4 regions of the Desulfofundulus luciae genome follow, and region 4 is predicted to be linked to each of the others. Evidence: riboswitches for the same ligand, from Rfam matches in the RefSeq annotation. Region 4 holds a riboswitch; each other region holds the start of a gene.

Region 1 (4,012 bases), on a different contig from region 4:
GACAATATCCGTCACCCGGCCGGTTTTCTGGAGGCGCTCCACCACCTCAAAATTCAGGGCGCAGTGAATGGCCATAAAATCAATGCCCGCGGCGGCCTGCTTTTCTATGGCTTCAAACATGTCCTCCGGGGTCATGGCCACAATGCCGCCCCTCTTCTCGATAGCCTCAATGCCCGCCTGGTAGATGGGCACGCTTCCCACGGGAACCGTGGCCCTTTCCAGGCTTAAGAAGCGCATGCCGTCGATGTCCCCCCCGGTGGAGAGGTCCATAATGGCATCGGCCCCGGCGGAAACGGCCACCTCGATCTTGCGGGCCTCCATTTCCGGGTCGTCCCGGTCGCTGGAGGTGCCGATGAGGGCATTCACCTTGGTCCGCAGGCCCCGCCCGATGGCGCAGGTCCGGACTCCTCTCCGCAACCTGTTCTTCGGTATAACAATTGTACCGGCGGCCACCCCGGCGCGGATAAATTCCGGATCCACTCCCTCCCGCCGGGCCGCCTCCTCCATCTCCGGCGTGATGCGACCCTCCCTGGCCGCCAACAACTGGGTCATAACCTAACACACCCCCTGCTCTTTGCCCAGATATTCCCCTACCACCTGCATGGCGCAGTACTTGCCGCACATGGCACATGCCCGGTGAGAACCGCGGCTGCGCTCCCGGCGAAGGGCACCGGCCCGGCCGGGGTCGAGGGCCAGTTCGATTTGCCTCTCCCAGTCCAGGGCCTTGCGTGCCCTGGACATTTCCAGGTCCCACTGCGCCGCCCGGGGCTCCCTGGCCACGTCGGCTGCATGGGCGGCAATGCGAGCGGCAACGACCCCTTCCCGCACCTGCTCCACATCGGGCAGTCCCAGGTGCTCCGCGGCGGTGACATAACAGAGAAATTCCGCCCCGGCCCAGGCCGAAAGGGCCCCGCCGATGGCCGCCGTAATATGGTCGTATCCCGGAGCGATGTCCGTAACCACCGGACCGAAGACAAAATAGGGCGCCCCGTGGCAGAGCTGCTTTTCCAGCTGCACGGTGGCCTTCAGGTGCCCCAGGGGGACATGCCCCGGCCCTTTCACCATCACCTGCACCTGCTGCTGCCGGGCCCGGGCCACCAGTTCCCCCAGCACCACAAGCTCCTGCACCTGGGCCGCGTCCAGGGAATCGGCCAGGCAGCCGGGGCGCCACCCGTCGGCCAGGCTCAAGGTAACATCGTAGCGGCGGCAGATCTCCAGCAGCCGGTCGAAATGCTCATAAAGGGGGTTCTCCTGCTGGTTGTAAATCATCCAGCCCATTAAGTGGCTGCCCCCGTGACTGACCAGGTAATCGACGCGGCGGTGCTTTCTGGCCGCCCGCAGGGTCTGCCAGGTGGTGGCACAGTGCAGGGCCAGAAAATCCACCCCGTCGGCCGCCTGCCGCTCGATTACCTCGAACATATCGTCCACCTTCATTTTGACCGCCGCCCCGTACTTCTCCCGGGCTTCGGCCAGGGCCTGGTACACGGGCAGGGTGCCCACAGGCGTGGTGGTTGCGGCCAGCACGGCCCGCCGGGCACCGTCAATATCCCCGCACACGCTCAAATCCATGATGGCGTCCGTCCCGGCCTCCACGGCGGCACGCACCTTGGCCACCTCGCCCTCGATGGTGTCCCCTTCCCCCGCCAGGCCCACACTGGCGCTCACCTTCACAGCCAGGCCCGTTCCAATGCCCACGGGATCGATGTTCTTTCTCGTGCGATTGCGGGGTATGACGATGGTGCCTTCCGCCACTCCCCGGCGGACGAATTCCGGATCCACCCCCTCCCGCTCGGCCACCCTTTTCATCTCGGGGGTAATCTCCCCGGCCAGGGCCCTGGCCATTTGCGTTGGCATTTTCGACCCACCTCCATGGAAGTAAAATAAAAAGTCCCCAGCCAAAACTTTACCTGGCTGAGGACTTTACCATCATCCTCCGCGCACGGCCGCCCTTCCGCGCGAGAGCAGCCATTCTCTCAAACAGGCAGGTCTCCTGGCTAACGGATCATCGCTTTTTATCCCGGCCTTCCCGGCCAAACCCCAGTGACCGGGATAAGCTCCCCGACTACAGTGGCGGGACCGCGCCGTTTCCGGGTGGTATGCCACCCGTCCGGACTTCCCTATTCTCCCCCTGTGGGGCACCTGTTTGACTATTCAGTTATTGCTATTATTTTACCACAACCGGCCCGGGGCATCAAGAACAATTTTTCAGTCAGGCACATAATCTTAAAGAGGTTGGTAAGCACCGTCCGGGGCGGCGGCCTGACATCATCTTATTCTATCGATTCTATAGAAATGTCCAAAAAGATGTGGTATTATTTTTAAAAGATTAATAATTATTAATAATCCGGGAAGGGAAAGGTAGGGAGATAGAGAATGTCCAACCAGTTTTCCGAGCTTACCAGGGAAGAATTGCTGGTCGTGTTAGGGGACTTTGCCAAACGCTGGCTGGCCCACGATGGTCTTTGGTTCCAGGCCGTAGAGCGGGAGCGTGGTATGGATGCGGCCATCAGGGCCGACGCGGCAGCCTGGGAACAATTCACGGTGAATGAAGCCAGGCGGATCATGCAGTTGCACGGCATCCCGGAAAACGGGGGCATCCCGGCTCTGAAAAAGGCACTGGGCTACCGCATGTACGCCCTGCTCAATCGCCAGGAAATCGTTGATGTGGACGAAAACCGGATCATTTTCCGCATGAATGACTGCCGGGTGCAGTCCGCCCGCAAAAGAAAAAACCTGCCCGACTTCCCCTGCAAAACTGTCGGACTGGTGGAGTATGCCGGCTTTGCCCGGGCCATAGACCCGCGCATAAAAACCCGCTGCATCTGCTGTCCACCCGATGAACATCCGGAAGAATACTTTTGCGCCTGGGAATTCTGGATTGATTGAAGCCGGGCGCACACAAAAAGCCCCGCCGGCACGAGGCCGGGAGGGGGAAATTCTAAGTTAATAAGTTAAGTGCCCGGCACTATTACGTTTGCCAGCCGGCCGATGCCGGATATAACCACCTCCACCGTGTCCCCGGGCTGCACCGGCCCTACCCCCGCAGGCGTGCCGGTAAGGATGACATCCCCGGGCAAAAGGGTCATGATGCGGGAGATAAAGCTAACCAGCCGGTATACCGGAAAGATCAACTGGTCTGTGGAGGAGTGCTGTTTTCGCTCCCCGTTGAGGTAGAGCGAAACTTCCCTGTCCCCCGGGTCAACGCCGGTGACGATGTAGGGACCCAGGGGCAGGAAGGTGTCAAACGACTTGGCCCGGGTCCACTGCCCGTCCTTTTTCTGGAGGTCCCGGGCGGTAACGTCGTTGGCACAGGTATAGCCCAGTATGTACTCGACCGCTTCTTCCTCCCGCACGTGCCGCGCCTTTTTCCTGATCACCACCGCCAGTTCGGCCTCGTAGTCCACCTGCCGGCTCATGGCCGGGTAAACAATGGGTTCCCCGGGGCCGATCACGGCGGTGGATGGCTTCAGGAACAGGACCGGTTCCTCCGGCAGGGCCATACCCAGCTCCAGGGCGTGGTCCCGGTAATTGAGCCCCACACACACCGCCTTGGTGGGCAGGCAGGGAGCCAGCAGGTCCAGCTCCGGCAGGGCGAACTGCCGCCCGGATACCGGTTCCAAAGATTGAAAGGGATCGGCCACCGGTAGAACCATCTCATCTTCAACTATGCCGTAGAAAATTTCTCCCCTGTGATGAAAACGACCAATACGCAAAACAAACACCCCTGCTACAGTTGATGAGATTTTGATGCTTTATTATTTTACCATACTTTTTACACATTTGGGGGTAAGTGTCCATTTATTGGCAGTGGCATTACTTGACAACAGATGTGTAATGTGTAATAATTAAGTGTGTAATAACTATAAGCTTAAGGTGATGCTTGTATGAGGCGCATGCAGGTGGTAGTGGAAGAGTGGCAGTACCAGTTCCTGCGTGAACTGGCCTCCCGGCAGGGCCGCTCCATATCAGCCGTTTTACGGGAACTCATTGCCAGCAAGGCAAATAAAAGCGG
Region 2 (4,012 bases), on a different contig from region 4:
TGGGCCAGCATCAGGGTCAAGGAAATTGAACGTACCCGCAGCCTGCTGGAAAAAAGGCCTTTAGAGACAAAGGCGCAAGAATTTGCCCTGCTCATCCGGGCCTTTGAACAGGAATTCGGTCGGCCTGTTTCCCCCATGGAGGTCGAACAGATCCGCCAGTGGACCGAGGAACTGGATCCCACGCTGGTCTTGGAAGCTTTACGCCGGGCCGTCCTGATGGGCAAGCATAATTTCAAGTATATTGATAGTATTATTCTGGAATGGAAGAAGAACAACCTGCGTACCGTTGAGGAAATAAACGCCTATGACGCACAATTTAAGAAACGGCGTTCAGGTAAACAGCCCCCCTCAAAGGTGGATGAACGGAAGAAAGCACTTTTGAAAACGCTATACCTCAGTTAATTAGAAAGGATGCCGGCCAGTGAAGGCCTGTCCTGTATGTGAGGATCGGGGTGTGGTGATCAAAAACAACGTGGCCGTTCCCTGCCCGTGTAACAAGCAGAGGGCCCTGGTTAACCGTTTTAAAGAAGCAGGGTTACCGGAAGGTTTACGTAACCACACCTTTGACAAATTTAACTTTAAGTATTATTCGCGATTGCGGGTAGATCCGGAACGCAAAATCACTTATTACGAATCGGCCCGGCGCACCTTTCAGGCGGCGCAAGACTTCGTTCGTAATTTTAAGAACGACCGGCATATCGATGGTCTGTTGATTACCGGCCCCGTGGGCAGTGGAAAAACATTCCTGGCCGCCTGCATAGCCAACGCCCTGTTGGAAACCGAAGTGCTGTTATTGTTTGTGGTTGTACCGGACTTGCTAGATCGCCTGCGTTCAACTTATGACCAGAACCGCCAGGGTGCAGATTATTCGGAAAAGGATCTCCTGGATGCGGCAAGGGAAGTGCCCCTTTTGTTTTTAGACGATCTGGGAGCCCATAATTATACCGAATGGACCAAAAATAAACTTTATTCGATCTTAAATTACCGCGTCAACCATCGTCTCCCCGTAATCATTACCACCAACATCAGCCTGGAAGATTTAGGCGAGTATTTGGGAGAAAGAACCACTTCCCGCATTTGCCAGATGTGCTGGCCTTACCGGTTACCGGTTGAAGATGACATTCGCATGGTCCAGCGCAGGGAAAGGCTCCGGGAAGGTTAAAAACTAAATATGTGCGGGGCAGGTCCCCAACGGGGGATAATAGGGAAGACCGGGGAGCAGGTGGACCTGCTTAAGCCGGCGCGGTCCCGCCACTGTAACCGGGGAGGAACCCGCAAGGTGCCACTGGCCTAGCACTCACTGATGAGCTGCTACATCCAATGGGACGCTTGTTCATAACGACACGGTTTAACGATGTCACTGGTGAGTGCTGGACCGGGAAGGCGCGGGCATCCAAAGATCCGGAAGCCAGGAGACCTGCCTGCCCCTTTCACTGGAACATGTCCTTTACCAAAGGGCAAAAAGCCAGTGGCAGGCCTTTCTATCTTCGCGCGAAAGATAGCAGGCGTAAAGACTCTCCACACGCCCCTACTTTTGCCGGGCGTGTTTTTTTCAGGGGGAAACAAGGTGGCTAAGCCTTTACGAAACGGGATTACGACAGGAGCCTGTGCCGCTGCGGCTGCCCGGGCTGCCACGGAGTTGCTTTTTCACGGTATAAAACCTGATCAGGTTACTTTGGTCAACCCCATGGGCCAGCCCTTAACGGTGCCCATTCACCAGGTAGAGGCAATACCTGGCGGTACCAGGGCAGTGGTGATTAAAGACGGAGGGGATGATCCCGACGTTACTCATGGTCTGCCCGTTGTGGTCGAAGCCCGCCCCGCCCCAGAGGGAATTCGCCTGTACGGGGGGCCTGGAGTAGGGCGGGTAACCAAACCGGGGCTGGCGGTGGCCGTAGGCGAACCGGCCATTAACCCCGTTCCCCGGCAAATGATTAAGGAGGCTGTGGCCGGCGTTCTCCCTCCCGGATGGGGAGTGGAACTAATGATCAGCGTACCCGGGGGGGAATTGGTAGCCAGGCGCACCCTGAACCCCCGTCTGGGAATTGTGGGGGGGATATCCATACTGGGAACCACAGGCATAGTCCGGCCCATGTCCGAGGAAGCGTTTAAGGATTCCCTGCTGCCCCTTCTGGATATGGCCAGGGCAGCAGGCTTTGATCAGGTGGTTCTTACCCCGGGACGATTGGGAATCCAGACAGCGGTGGATAGATACGGATTCCCGGCCGAAGCTGTGGTGGAAATGAGCAATTTCGTAGGTTTTATGCTGGAAAACTGTGTGGAAAAAGGCTTTTCCGGCGTTTTGCTCTGGGGGCACCACGGAAAGCTTTTAAAGGTGGCTGCCGGCATTTTTCATACCCACAGCCGGGTTGCCGACGCCCGGCGGGAAACCCTGGCCAGTCACGCCGCCCTGATGGGTGCAGACAGGGGCCTCATCGCACGCATTATGGAAGCCAGCACCATTGAAAGTGTGGTAGAGTTGCTGACGGAACACAATTTCCTGTCTGTTTACCACCAACTGGCCTGCCGGGCCAGCCAGCGGGCCATGGAGTACGTCCACCACCGTTTAAAGGTGGGAACAGTCTTTTTGACCCTGGATGGCAAAATCCTCGGTTGGGACCGTCAGGCACGGGAAATCGGGAGGGCGCTGGGATGCCGCGAATTAAGGTAATTGGCGTAGGACCGGGCAACCTGGATTATCTCACCCCTGCCGCTCAAAGAGCTTTGGCCAGCGCCCGGGTACTGGTAGGCGGCCAGCGCCACCTGTCCTATCTGGCCCGGGAGGAACAGAAAACTTTTGTAATTAAAAATAATCTTGCGGCCATGGTGGATTTCATCCGCTCACACCGGGAGGAAAAGGTAGCCGTTTTAGCTTCAGGTGATCCTGGACTGTATGGAATTTTGAATTACCTGCGCCAATATTTCACCCCGGAGGAATTGGAGGTCATCCCCGGAATCAGTTCGGTGCAACTGGCCTTTGCCCGCCTGGCCATGCCCTGGCATGATGCGCTGATCTTGAGTGCTCACGGAAGGCCCGTCGAGGACCTGGTTAATCTGGTGCGCTACCAGGGGAAGATAGCCCTCCTCACCGGCCCGGGAGCTCCACCCAACCACATCGCCAGCCTGCTCGTGAAGGCGGAAATAGCTGATCGAAAAGTTTTTTGTTGTTGTAACCTGGGTTATCCAGAGGAGGAAATCCTGGAAACCACACCCGGTGAACTGGCCCGCCGGGACTTTTCCGGGCAAAATAATTGCGTTATGGTGATCATTGATGAAAAAAGCTTGGCCCTATGTGACTCCGGGGATTCCCGATGACCTGTTTATCCGGGGGAGTATCCCCATGACCAAGGAAGAAATTCGCGCCGTCACCCTGGCCAAGGCCCGGCTGGGACCGGGCCAGGTGGTGTGGGATATTGGCAGTGGCACCGGCTCCATTGCCATCGAAGCAGCCCGGCTAATCGGTGACGGCATCGTTTATGCCGTAGAGCAAAAGCCCGCGGCACTGGAGCTGATCCGGGAAAACATGCGTCGCTTTGCCCAGAAGAACATCCAGGTGGTGGAAGGCCGTGCCCCTGAGGCACTGCTCCAGCTCCCGCCCCCCCACCGGGTATTTATCGGCGGCTCGGGCGGCCAGTTAGGGGAGATAGTCCAGTTGCTGGCGGAAAGGCTTGCTCCGGGGGCAAGACTGGTCATCAACGCCCTGACCCTGGAAACACTAACCCGGGCCCTCACTTTGCTAGGCCCTCCCTGGGAAAAAGAGGTGGTGCAGGTTTCCGTAACCCGCACGGTATCCCGGGGCCATTATCATCTGATGCATGCTTTAAACCCTGTGTGGATCATCACTGCCCAAAAGGAGGGGGGTGAGGGTGTTGGGTAAGTTTTACGGCATCGGCGTTGGTCCCGGGGATCCGGAGCTGCTCACCCTGAAGGCCTACCGTGTTTTACAAGAAGTGGATGTAGTGTGTGTACCCAAATCGGCCTCCGACCGGGAAAGCCTGGCCCTGTCTATCAT
Region 3 (4,012 bases), on a different contig from region 4:
AACTGTTCCGCTACGTGTTATTGGGCGTGAAGGACAGGGTGCTGGAAAATGTAGAGACCATTTATTCCTGCCTTTTGTGCAGGCTGTGCGAAGTTAATTGCCCGGCACAGGTGCATATAGCGGAAAATGTGCGTTTTCTCCGCTGCTACATGAATAAGAAAGTTTTCAAAATTTAAGGAGAATGGTAATATGCCGTTACCGATTGGCGATACCGTGGGCATTCTGGCGGATAACCTGCGGATTAGAAAATCCGTGCTGCCCGTTCCGGATAAAAGTGCAAGCGCATGGGCCAGGGGTCTGGGGCTGACCAGGGGTGGGGAAACCATCCTTTATACCGGCAGGATGTATCAGCTCATTCCCTACATCGAGGCGTTGAATAAGGTCCAGGAAAAGATTGAGGATTCATGGATCGCTGACTTTGTAAAGGTAGGAAGGGTCATCAACAGGTTTATCAATGTAGCGGGTCTTCTGGCCGTACCGTCCAGAAACATGCAGGAGTCCTGCGGCAGAATACTGGTCAATATCGCACGGCTTTTAAGGCGGGCGGGAGTTGAGTTCGGTTATTTGTACGAAGAAGACCTGTACTCGGGGGCGCTTGTTTATGACCTGGGAGTGGACGATGTCCTGGAGGCCCACGCCCGTAGAGTAATGGATGTTTTTAAAAAATACCGGGTCAAAAAGGTCATCACCGTTGACCCCCACACCACCCATATGCTTCGTTCCGTGTACCCTAACCTGATCAAAGGATATGACCTGCAGGTAAAAAGCTACCTGGAAGTGCTGGTGGAGCGGGACCTGAAGCCCCGAAAGGAGCTCCGCCTGGAAGCGGTCGTCCACGACTCATGTTTATATGCCAGGCAGGAGAACGTGCTGCAGGAGCAGAGAACTTTGCTGGATAAAGCGGGCATTGACTTAAGGGAACCTGTGGATTCCGGAAAGTTCACCTTCTGCTGCGGCGGGCCTGCCGAATCTCTGTTCCCCAGGAAGGCAAAAGAAAATGCTAAAAAAAGGGTGGATCAAATCAAGAAGGTTTCTTTCAGGGCGGTGACCATGTGCCCGATCTGCCTGGTGAATTTGCAAAAAGCAGCCGGTGGAGAAATACAGGTGGAGGATATATCCAGCTACCTGGTACAGGCCTACTGCGGGGGATAGGATGAAGGTCCTCTTTATGCTGGAAGAAAAACACCGGTTCCACATCTTTTGTCCTCAACTTGCCGGTTAACTAAAATAAGGCACGGGGGTGCAGGCACATGAAAAAGACCATCATCGTCTTCAGCGGTGATCTTGACCGGGTTATGGCCGCCTTTATCATTGCCAATGGAGCTGCTGCCATGGGTGACGAGGTGACCATGTTTTTCACCTTCTGGGGATTAAACGTCCTGAGAAGGCCGGAGAAGGTTAAGGTAAAGAAGAGTTTTTTGCAGGCGCTGTTCGGCTGGATGATGCCCAGGGGTGCCGGCAAGCTGGGGATATCGAAGATGAATTTCGGCGGCCTGGGTGCAAAAATGATGAAGATCGTAATGAAGCAGCAAAATGTTACCCCCCTTCCGGAACTTATCCGGTTAGCCAGGGAGCAGGGTATAAGAATGATTGCCTGTACCATGTCCATGGACGTGATGGGCATAAGGAAAGAAGAACTCATCGACGGCCTGGAGTTTGCCGGGGTGGCCACCTACCTGGCCGAAGCCGACGAGGCCAATGTAAACCTCTTTATTTAGCCTTTGGAGGACCTGCGCTAAAAGGCCAGGTCTTCCATATTTTGGGGCGCGGGGAGGCAATGCCGTTTTTACCGGCAATTTTGCGAAGGGGTTCTGAGACTGAAGTTTTGGCAGTTTGTGGGCGGGAAAAATTCTGGACAGCGTATACCTGTTGTGTTATAATTTAGGCAATTGAATAAAGTGAACGGGTGCTCCCTGCCGCAAAAGGCAAGGATAGAGGGAAGTCAGTGAAAATCTGACGCGGTGCCGCCACTGTGAATGGGGAGCCCGCCACACAAAGCCACTGGCCCAGCACTCACTGATGAGGATGAGCGGCTATATCCAATGACACGCTTGTTCAGCAGGGAAAATGTAACAGTATGGTTTAACCGATGTCGCTGGTGAATGCTGGGTTGGGAAGGCGTGGTGGGGCAGTGATCCATGAGCCAGGAAACCTGCCCGTTCCTTTTCACCGTTTGTACCTACGGTCCATGGGGAGGTGAAAGATGTTAGAGTATGGACGCTTTTACCCCTGCACCCGGACACGCAGGGGTTGTTAGTTTTTTAAAAATGCCAGATTGCAGGAATAGGTGCTTTATCCCGAGGGATAAAGCTTAAAGGGTGATGTGGTCCACTGTCCGGGGAGCCCCTTCAACTTTTTTAAGGAAGCTCTGGGTGACTTGAGGGGGCTATGACCTGAGGGCAGCAGAGGACATGCCTATTCCACTCCTCATTATCTGTACCGGGGGAGCGGTGGAGCATGTCCTTTTTGTGTTCACACGGTTACATTACCCCCCGGCACCGGGTCGGGGGGTTTTCTTTGTACTGGTTGGGCGGGCCGTTTGCCGGGTGACCCTATTTCTTAAGGGAGGTATTTTTATGAGGAAGAATACGTGGGTCCTTTTATCCATTCTCTTTCTTCTTTTCCTGTTCTTTCCCCAGCAAAATGCCTGGGCCATGCACATAATGGAGGGGTTTCTTCCCTTAAAGTGGTGCCTTTTCTGGTATGTTTTGACCTTACCCTTTCTTGTTGCAGGTATCCTGTCCATTCAAAAAGCCGTAAAGGTTGACCCAGGTGTGAAAATGCTCCTGGGGCTGGCTGGTGCCTTTGCCTTTGTCCTTTCGGCTTTGAAACTTCCTTCTGTTACCGGCAGTTGTTCTCATCCCACCGGCGTCGGGCTGGGGGCCATACTTTTCGGACCATGGGCTATGAGCGTATTGGGCTGCATCGTATTGCTCTTTCAGGCAGTCCTGCTGGCTCACGGTGGTTTAACCACGCTGGGGGCCAACACCTTTTCCATGGCGGTGGTGGGCCCCCTGGCGGCCTATGTTCTTTTCCGGTTGGGCCAGAGGCTGGCCATGCCCCGGTGGCTTTCGGTATTTGTGGCTGCCTTTTTAGGAGATCTGTTAACCTATGTTACCACATCCATACAATTGGCTCTGGCCTTTCCCGCTTCCCATGGCGGGGTGGTAGCAGCCATGGTTAAGTTCATGGGTATCTTTGCGATAACCCAGGTGCCGCTGGCCATCAGCGAGGGGATTCTCACCATCATTGTTTTTAACTTCCTGGTTGCTCACAACCGCCGTGAACTGGAACAATTACGAGTATTATCCCGGGAGGTATAAGGATGAGAACTGGTGTGAAAAACCTGTTTTTGATTTTCATTGTCCTGGTGCTGGCTGTCTTTCCCCTGGTGGTGAATAAAAATGCTGAATTTGGGGGTGCCGATGGCCAGGCAGAGAAAATCATTGGAGAATTACACCCAGATTACCAGCCGTGGTTTGAATCCGTGTGGGAGCCACCCAGCGGAGAAATCGAAAGCTTGCTCTTTGCCCTGCAGGCAGCGCTGGGTGCCGGATTTATCGGCTATTTCATAGGATTCTACCGCGGATGGAGAGGGAACCACGTCAAGCAAAAGCAAACCGGGGAGTTGTTAGAGGAGAGAGATACTGGTGTTTAAAATTGACCAGTATGCATATACCAGCAGCCTGCGCCATGTTCATCCCGGAGAAAAATTTGCCTTTGCCATGCTTACCATGGGCATCTGCCTGGCGGCTTCAAGCATACTGGTACCTGCCCTGATCACCGGTCTGACGGCGGCGGCCATAATCCTGGGTGCCCGCATACCGGCCCGCTTTTACTTCAAACTTTTGCTGCTGCCCCTGGGTTTTCTGGTGGCCGGGTTGCTGGCCATCACCCTGACCATCTCCCGGGAACCCGACCCGGCTGTGTACGGGCTCGTTATCTGGGGGATCACCCTGGGTGTAACCATACCGGGCCTTTATCATGCCGGCCTGCTCTTTACCAAATCTCT
Region 4 (4,012 bases):
CGTCCCCCCGGCCCACATGGGCCAGGATCTCCTGCCCGTTGGTGATGGCCACGGCGGCCAGCTTGACGGAATTATAAATAATCCGGGCCGTCTGCTCAGCCGACTCCCGGTTCAACCCGTGTCGTAAATAGGGCAGGGTTTGGGTGGCAATGCGCAGTGCCTGCTGTGCCTGGCAGGCGGCGATGCGTTCCCGCTGCTCGGCAGCGGTTTTGGCAATGACCATAAAAATGGCCACGCCGATGGAATTGACTATAATCATGGGCGGGCCGATGATCTGCACCAGTGCCCAGGCCTCGCCGAAAGGACGGGCGGTGGCCAGGATAATGGCCATTTGCAATGTTTCTCCCGCCAGCCCGGCCAGTAAAGCTACATGCCAGGGAATGGGGCCGCGGCGGTAGTAGTGCTGCACCAGCCCGCCCAGGGCCCCTTCGGCCACGGCGGCCAGGGCGCAGGAAAAGGCGGTGAAACCACCCAGCAGGTAACGGTGGAAACCGGCGATCAGGCCCGCCCCGGCCCCCACCAGGGGCCCGCCCAGCAAACCGGCCACCATTACCCCCACCACCCGGGAGTTGGCCAGGGCGCCGTGGATGGGCACGGCGGCGTAAGTACCCACAATGCCCATACCACCCAGGGCCAGAGTCAACAGCAGCTTGTCCCGGGGGGTGAGCTGCCGGGATAAAATACGCCCCAGGGCGGGCATGCGGGAAAGAATAAAGGCCGCTGTGGCCACCATGCTCAATCTGTACGCTAGGGTAAGGGCCAAAGACCAGGTCACGGTAGGTCACCCTTTCTAACTGTTTAATCGACCTGTCCGACAATTAGTATACCACAGGTTCACTCACCAGTACAGGCGGGGCTGGAAGTTATGGGGTGTATGCAGCTAAAAGCTAAATCTAACATATCGTCATTTTTCTATGGACAACTTATCAGAAATGTGTTACTATTTCATGTAAAGGGATTCAACCGCATAGTCGTGTCCGGGTTCCCCTGTCAATCAGGCAGGGGTAAAAGGGAACCAGGTGCGAATCCTGGACGGTGGGGCCACTGTGAATGGGTAGCGGCTTTCCACAGGGCCACTGGCCCAGCACTTACTGATTGGCTGTTACATTTAAGGGTACCCTGTTCTACAGTGAATGATGTAACAGCATGGTTGTTTAGCCAATGTCACTGGTGAGTGCTGGGCTGGGAAGGCGGAAAGCAGGCGATGACCCATGAGTCAGGAGACCTGCCCGGGCGCGCGGCACGGAAAGCCTCCCAGGGAACAGGGGCTTGTGCCGGTAATAGCCTTACCACTTTACGGTGGGCTGCAGCCAGTGTAAACAAACCCCGGTCTCTGACAGGCCGGGGTTATTTGTTTTAGGGTGTTGCATCCTTTCAATTAAATAGCGACAAATGATTTAATATCCTGCTGCCTGAGGACAACTTCATACCGGAACGGGTGCTTTTACCCCGAGGGGTAAAGGTGAAAAGGGAAGCCGGTGCAAATCCGGCGCGGTCCCGCCACTGTGAGGGGGAGGGACTCCACAGCAAAGTCACTGTCCAGCACTCAGTGAGATTGTTTTCTGCTTTGATAGAAATTGGTTACTGCTACGATAAGGTTACGGCGAAGGAAACCATAACATGGCTGAGTGCTGGATGGGAAGACGTGGAGCTCCGGTGAACCCGAGCCAGGAGACCTGCCCGTTACCGGGACAACCAGACCAACCTGCGCGGACGGGGGGTGGTTAAGTTTGTCGTGGCATGATTTTGCTGCGAGGATTGAGCCTCCATCCGGGTAGATGGGGGTTTTTTTTACGGCGAGGCCTGGGGTATGCACAGGTAACAAGCCTTTATACATCGTTAACCCATTCTCCTTTCAGGAGTAAATATATATCCGGCTTTAAGTCAGGCCGGGCTACTTTTTAAAATTAGCCGGTTGGTTTAAATAAAAAGTTTTTACAAAGGAGTTACCTATGGGAACGTTCGTTCCCTATACAAAACATTAAAATCTACTTTCTGAGGAGGACGTTCTTATGAAAACCCATCACTTTGCCGGGCGGTTAACAGCCCTGGTTGCAACGGTCTGTTTATTCCTCGGTCTGCTGGTGCCGCTTGGGGTACCGGGCCGGGTGGAAGCGGCAGTTTCACCCCTGGCGGATAAGGCAGTGCAATTCCTGCATCGTGACTATTTAAAAAACGGGTTGATTAACTCGGATGTGGGTGTGGGCTCGTATGCCTTTTATGTGCTAAGCCAGGCCGGTGTTGACGCCGGAGCCTGGGTGCACCAGGGAGTGACTTTCCGGGAGGCAGTGCTGAAGGCGGTCAGGGATGATCTGGATAAAGCGGCTGAAGTGCGGGCAAAGCAGCTTGCCCAGGATCTGGTGGCCATGCAGGCGCTGGGAGAAAAGGATCTGGCCGGCCGGTTGCTGCAGGTCTTGAAGAACAGGCAGACAGACGAAGGATTTGAAGACATCGGGCCGTTAAGCATCTACAGCAACATGCCTTCCTTTGATCTTTTAAGCAGGGCCGGGTTAATGGATCAGATAAACACCGGCCTGGCCAGGAATTATATCCTGGAAAAACAGTATGTCAAGGCACAAAATCCTCAGTACGGAAGCTGGGGGTCGCTGGATGGTAATGCCTATTACGCCGATTTCATGGCCACGGCCCAGGCGGTGAGGGTGCTGCACTACCTGGACCCGGAAAAGAAAGATCCTCAGGTGCAGGAGGCCATTAAAAACGGCCTGGCCTGGATGCAAAGACAGCAGAAGGCAGACGGCAGCTTTGTGGCCGGTATGGACGACCCGGTGATCGATACTGCGGAAGTAATTGTGACCCTGAAGACCCTGGGTATGGACCCGGCGGCGTGGAAAAGCGGCACGGGGAAGAGTGCCGTTGATTATCTGATGAATAAGTCATTGAACGCCGATGGGAGCTTCGGTACGTCGGGAAACGCCATGGATGCCACCTGGGTGCTCTGGGCGTGCCTGGCGCTGGAAGCGAAGGCGAAAAGCCAGGCAACACAGCCACAACCTGGATCTCAGGAGGAATCCGGACGGCAAGCGCAACCCGGTATGGTGGCCAGTTTTACGGATTTGAAAGGTCACTGGGCGGAAGGGGCCATCAACAGGCTGGTTCAAATACAGGTTGCGTCGGGTTATCCAGACGGTACCTTTAAACCCGAAGAGCAGGTGACCCGCTATGAAATAGCCTCCATGATGGTGCGCCTGCTAAAGCCGGCGGTGGCTTCCCGGCAAGACCTGCTTGTGTTCGACCGGAAGTTTAAAGATAGCCGGAATGTTCCCCAATGGGCCCATGAGGCCGTGGCCGTGGCATTGAGGGAAGGGCTCATTTCCGGCTACCCGCAACCGGACGGCACCCTTATTTTTAAAGGGGAGGAACCGGTAAGCCGTGCCGAACTGGCCGCCGTTATGGCCCGGATTATTGAAAAGAAATGCGGGGAGGTGGCGCCGAAAGAGCTGGATTTCGCCGATGCGGATCAAATTCCGGCCTGGGCGAAAGAGGCCGTGGGGGTGGCTTACGCCAAGGGGGTTGCCGGTGGTTATCCCGACCGGACTTTCCGGGCCGAGAAAAAGGTCACCAGGGCCGAAGCGGCCGCCATGCTTTTGCGCCTGGCTGATGTGCTGTAAGGAGGTATCGAAAAGGCCCGGGAGGGTAAAGAAGGGACAATCTGCCGGGTTAAATCGGGCGGTGTTACATGAGGCGGCCATGCTGCCTAAAGAAGGTACAGTAGTGAAAGAAAGTGGAAAAGTCTGTTTTCAGAGTAAAAACATCGTAAGGGGGTCAGGGCGTTGTATCACCATAAAAGGACGGTTAAAAAGCTGAGTTTGTTACTGGTTCTGGTCATGGCCGCAACCCTGCTGACACCGGCGGTAAATGCCGGCGCCAGCGGGGTATCCGGCTCACCGGCCAACAATGCCGTGCAGTTTCTGTACAATGAATACATCCAGAAGGGAATCAATAATTCGGAGTATGGGGTGGGTTCCTATGCTCTTTATGTCTTAAAGCAGGC

Evidence for each region. Region 4 has a riboswitch for cobalamin ahead of J2Z49_RS09745 (S-layer homology domain-containing protein). Riboswitches for the same ligand answer to the same signal wherever they lie in the genome.
Region 1: linked by a shared signal. The riboswitch ahead of thiC (phosphomethylpyrimidine synthase ThiC) and the one ahead of J2Z49_RS09745 (S-layer homology domain-containing protein) in region 4 are both predicted to bind cobalamin.
Region 2: linked by a shared signal. The riboswitch ahead of cbiD (cobalt-precorrin-5B (C(1))-methyltransferase CbiD) and the one ahead of J2Z49_RS09745 (S-layer homology domain-containing protein) in region 4 are both predicted to bind cobalamin.
Region 3: linked by a shared signal. The riboswitch ahead of J2Z49_RS12260 (energy-coupling factor ABC transporter permease) and the one ahead of J2Z49_RS09745 (S-layer homology domain-containing protein) in region 4 are both predicted to bind cobalamin.

What each region holds. Positions count from the first base shown of each region.
Region 1 covers NZ_JAUSUX010000003.1:3,178-7,189, reverse strand. Annotated here, with positions in the region: gene bzaB (B12 lower ligand biosynthesis ThiC-like protein BzaB) at 1-552, opposite strand, end outside; gene thiC (phosphomethylpyrimidine synthase ThiC) at 556-1,854, opposite strand; cobalamin riboswitch at 1,964-2,158, opposite strand; gene J2Z49_RS02445 (DUF6125 family protein) at 2,374-2,886, shown strand; gene J2Z49_RS02440 (fumarylacetoacetate hydrolase family protein) at 2,952-3,713, opposite strand; gene J2Z49_RS02435 (hypothetical protein) at 3,885-4,012, shown strand, end outside.
Region 2 covers NZ_JAUSUX010000027.1:9,914-13,925, reverse strand. Annotated here, with positions in the region: gene J2Z49_RS12645 (DnaD domain-containing protein) at 1-402, shown strand, start outside; gene J2Z49_RS12640 (ATP-binding protein) at 422-1,162, shown strand; cobalamin riboswitch at 1,166-1,439, shown strand; gene cbiD (cobalt-precorrin-5B (C(1))-methyltransferase CbiD) at 1,568-2,671, shown strand; gene cbiE (precorrin-6y C5,15-methyltransferase (decarboxylating) subunit CbiE) at 2,653-3,315, shown strand; gene cbiT (precorrin-6Y C5,15-methyltransferase (decarboxylating) subunit CbiT) at 3,272-3,877, shown strand; gene cobI (precorrin-2 C(20)-methyltransferase) at 3,867-4,012, shown strand, end outside.
Region 3 covers NZ_JAUSUX010000025.1:5,001-9,012, reverse strand. Annotated here, with positions in the region: gene J2Z49_RS12275 (4Fe-4S dicluster domain-containing protein) at 1-176, shown strand, start outside; gene J2Z49_RS12270 ((Fe-S)-binding protein) at 190-1,152, shown strand; gene J2Z49_RS12265 (DsrE/DsrF/DrsH-like family protein) at 1,251-1,718, shown strand; cobalamin riboswitch at 1,888-2,174, shown strand; gene J2Z49_RS12260 (energy-coupling factor ABC transporter permease) at 2,577-3,323, shown strand; gene J2Z49_RS12255 (energy-coupling factor ABC transporter substrate-binding protein) at 3,326-3,658, shown strand; gene cbiQ (cobalt ECF transporter T component CbiQ) at 3,651-4,012, shown strand, end outside.
Region 4 covers NZ_JAUSUX010000015.1:12,115-16,126, forward strand. Annotated here, with positions in the region: gene J2Z49_RS09740 (sensor histidine kinase) at 1-775, opposite strand, end outside; cobalamin riboswitch at 963-1,247, shown strand; cobalamin riboswitch at 1,420-1,698, shown strand; gene J2Z49_RS09745 (S-layer homology domain-containing protein) at 2,013-3,629, shown strand; gene J2Z49_RS09750 (S-layer homology domain-containing protein) at 3,792-4,012, shown strand, end outside.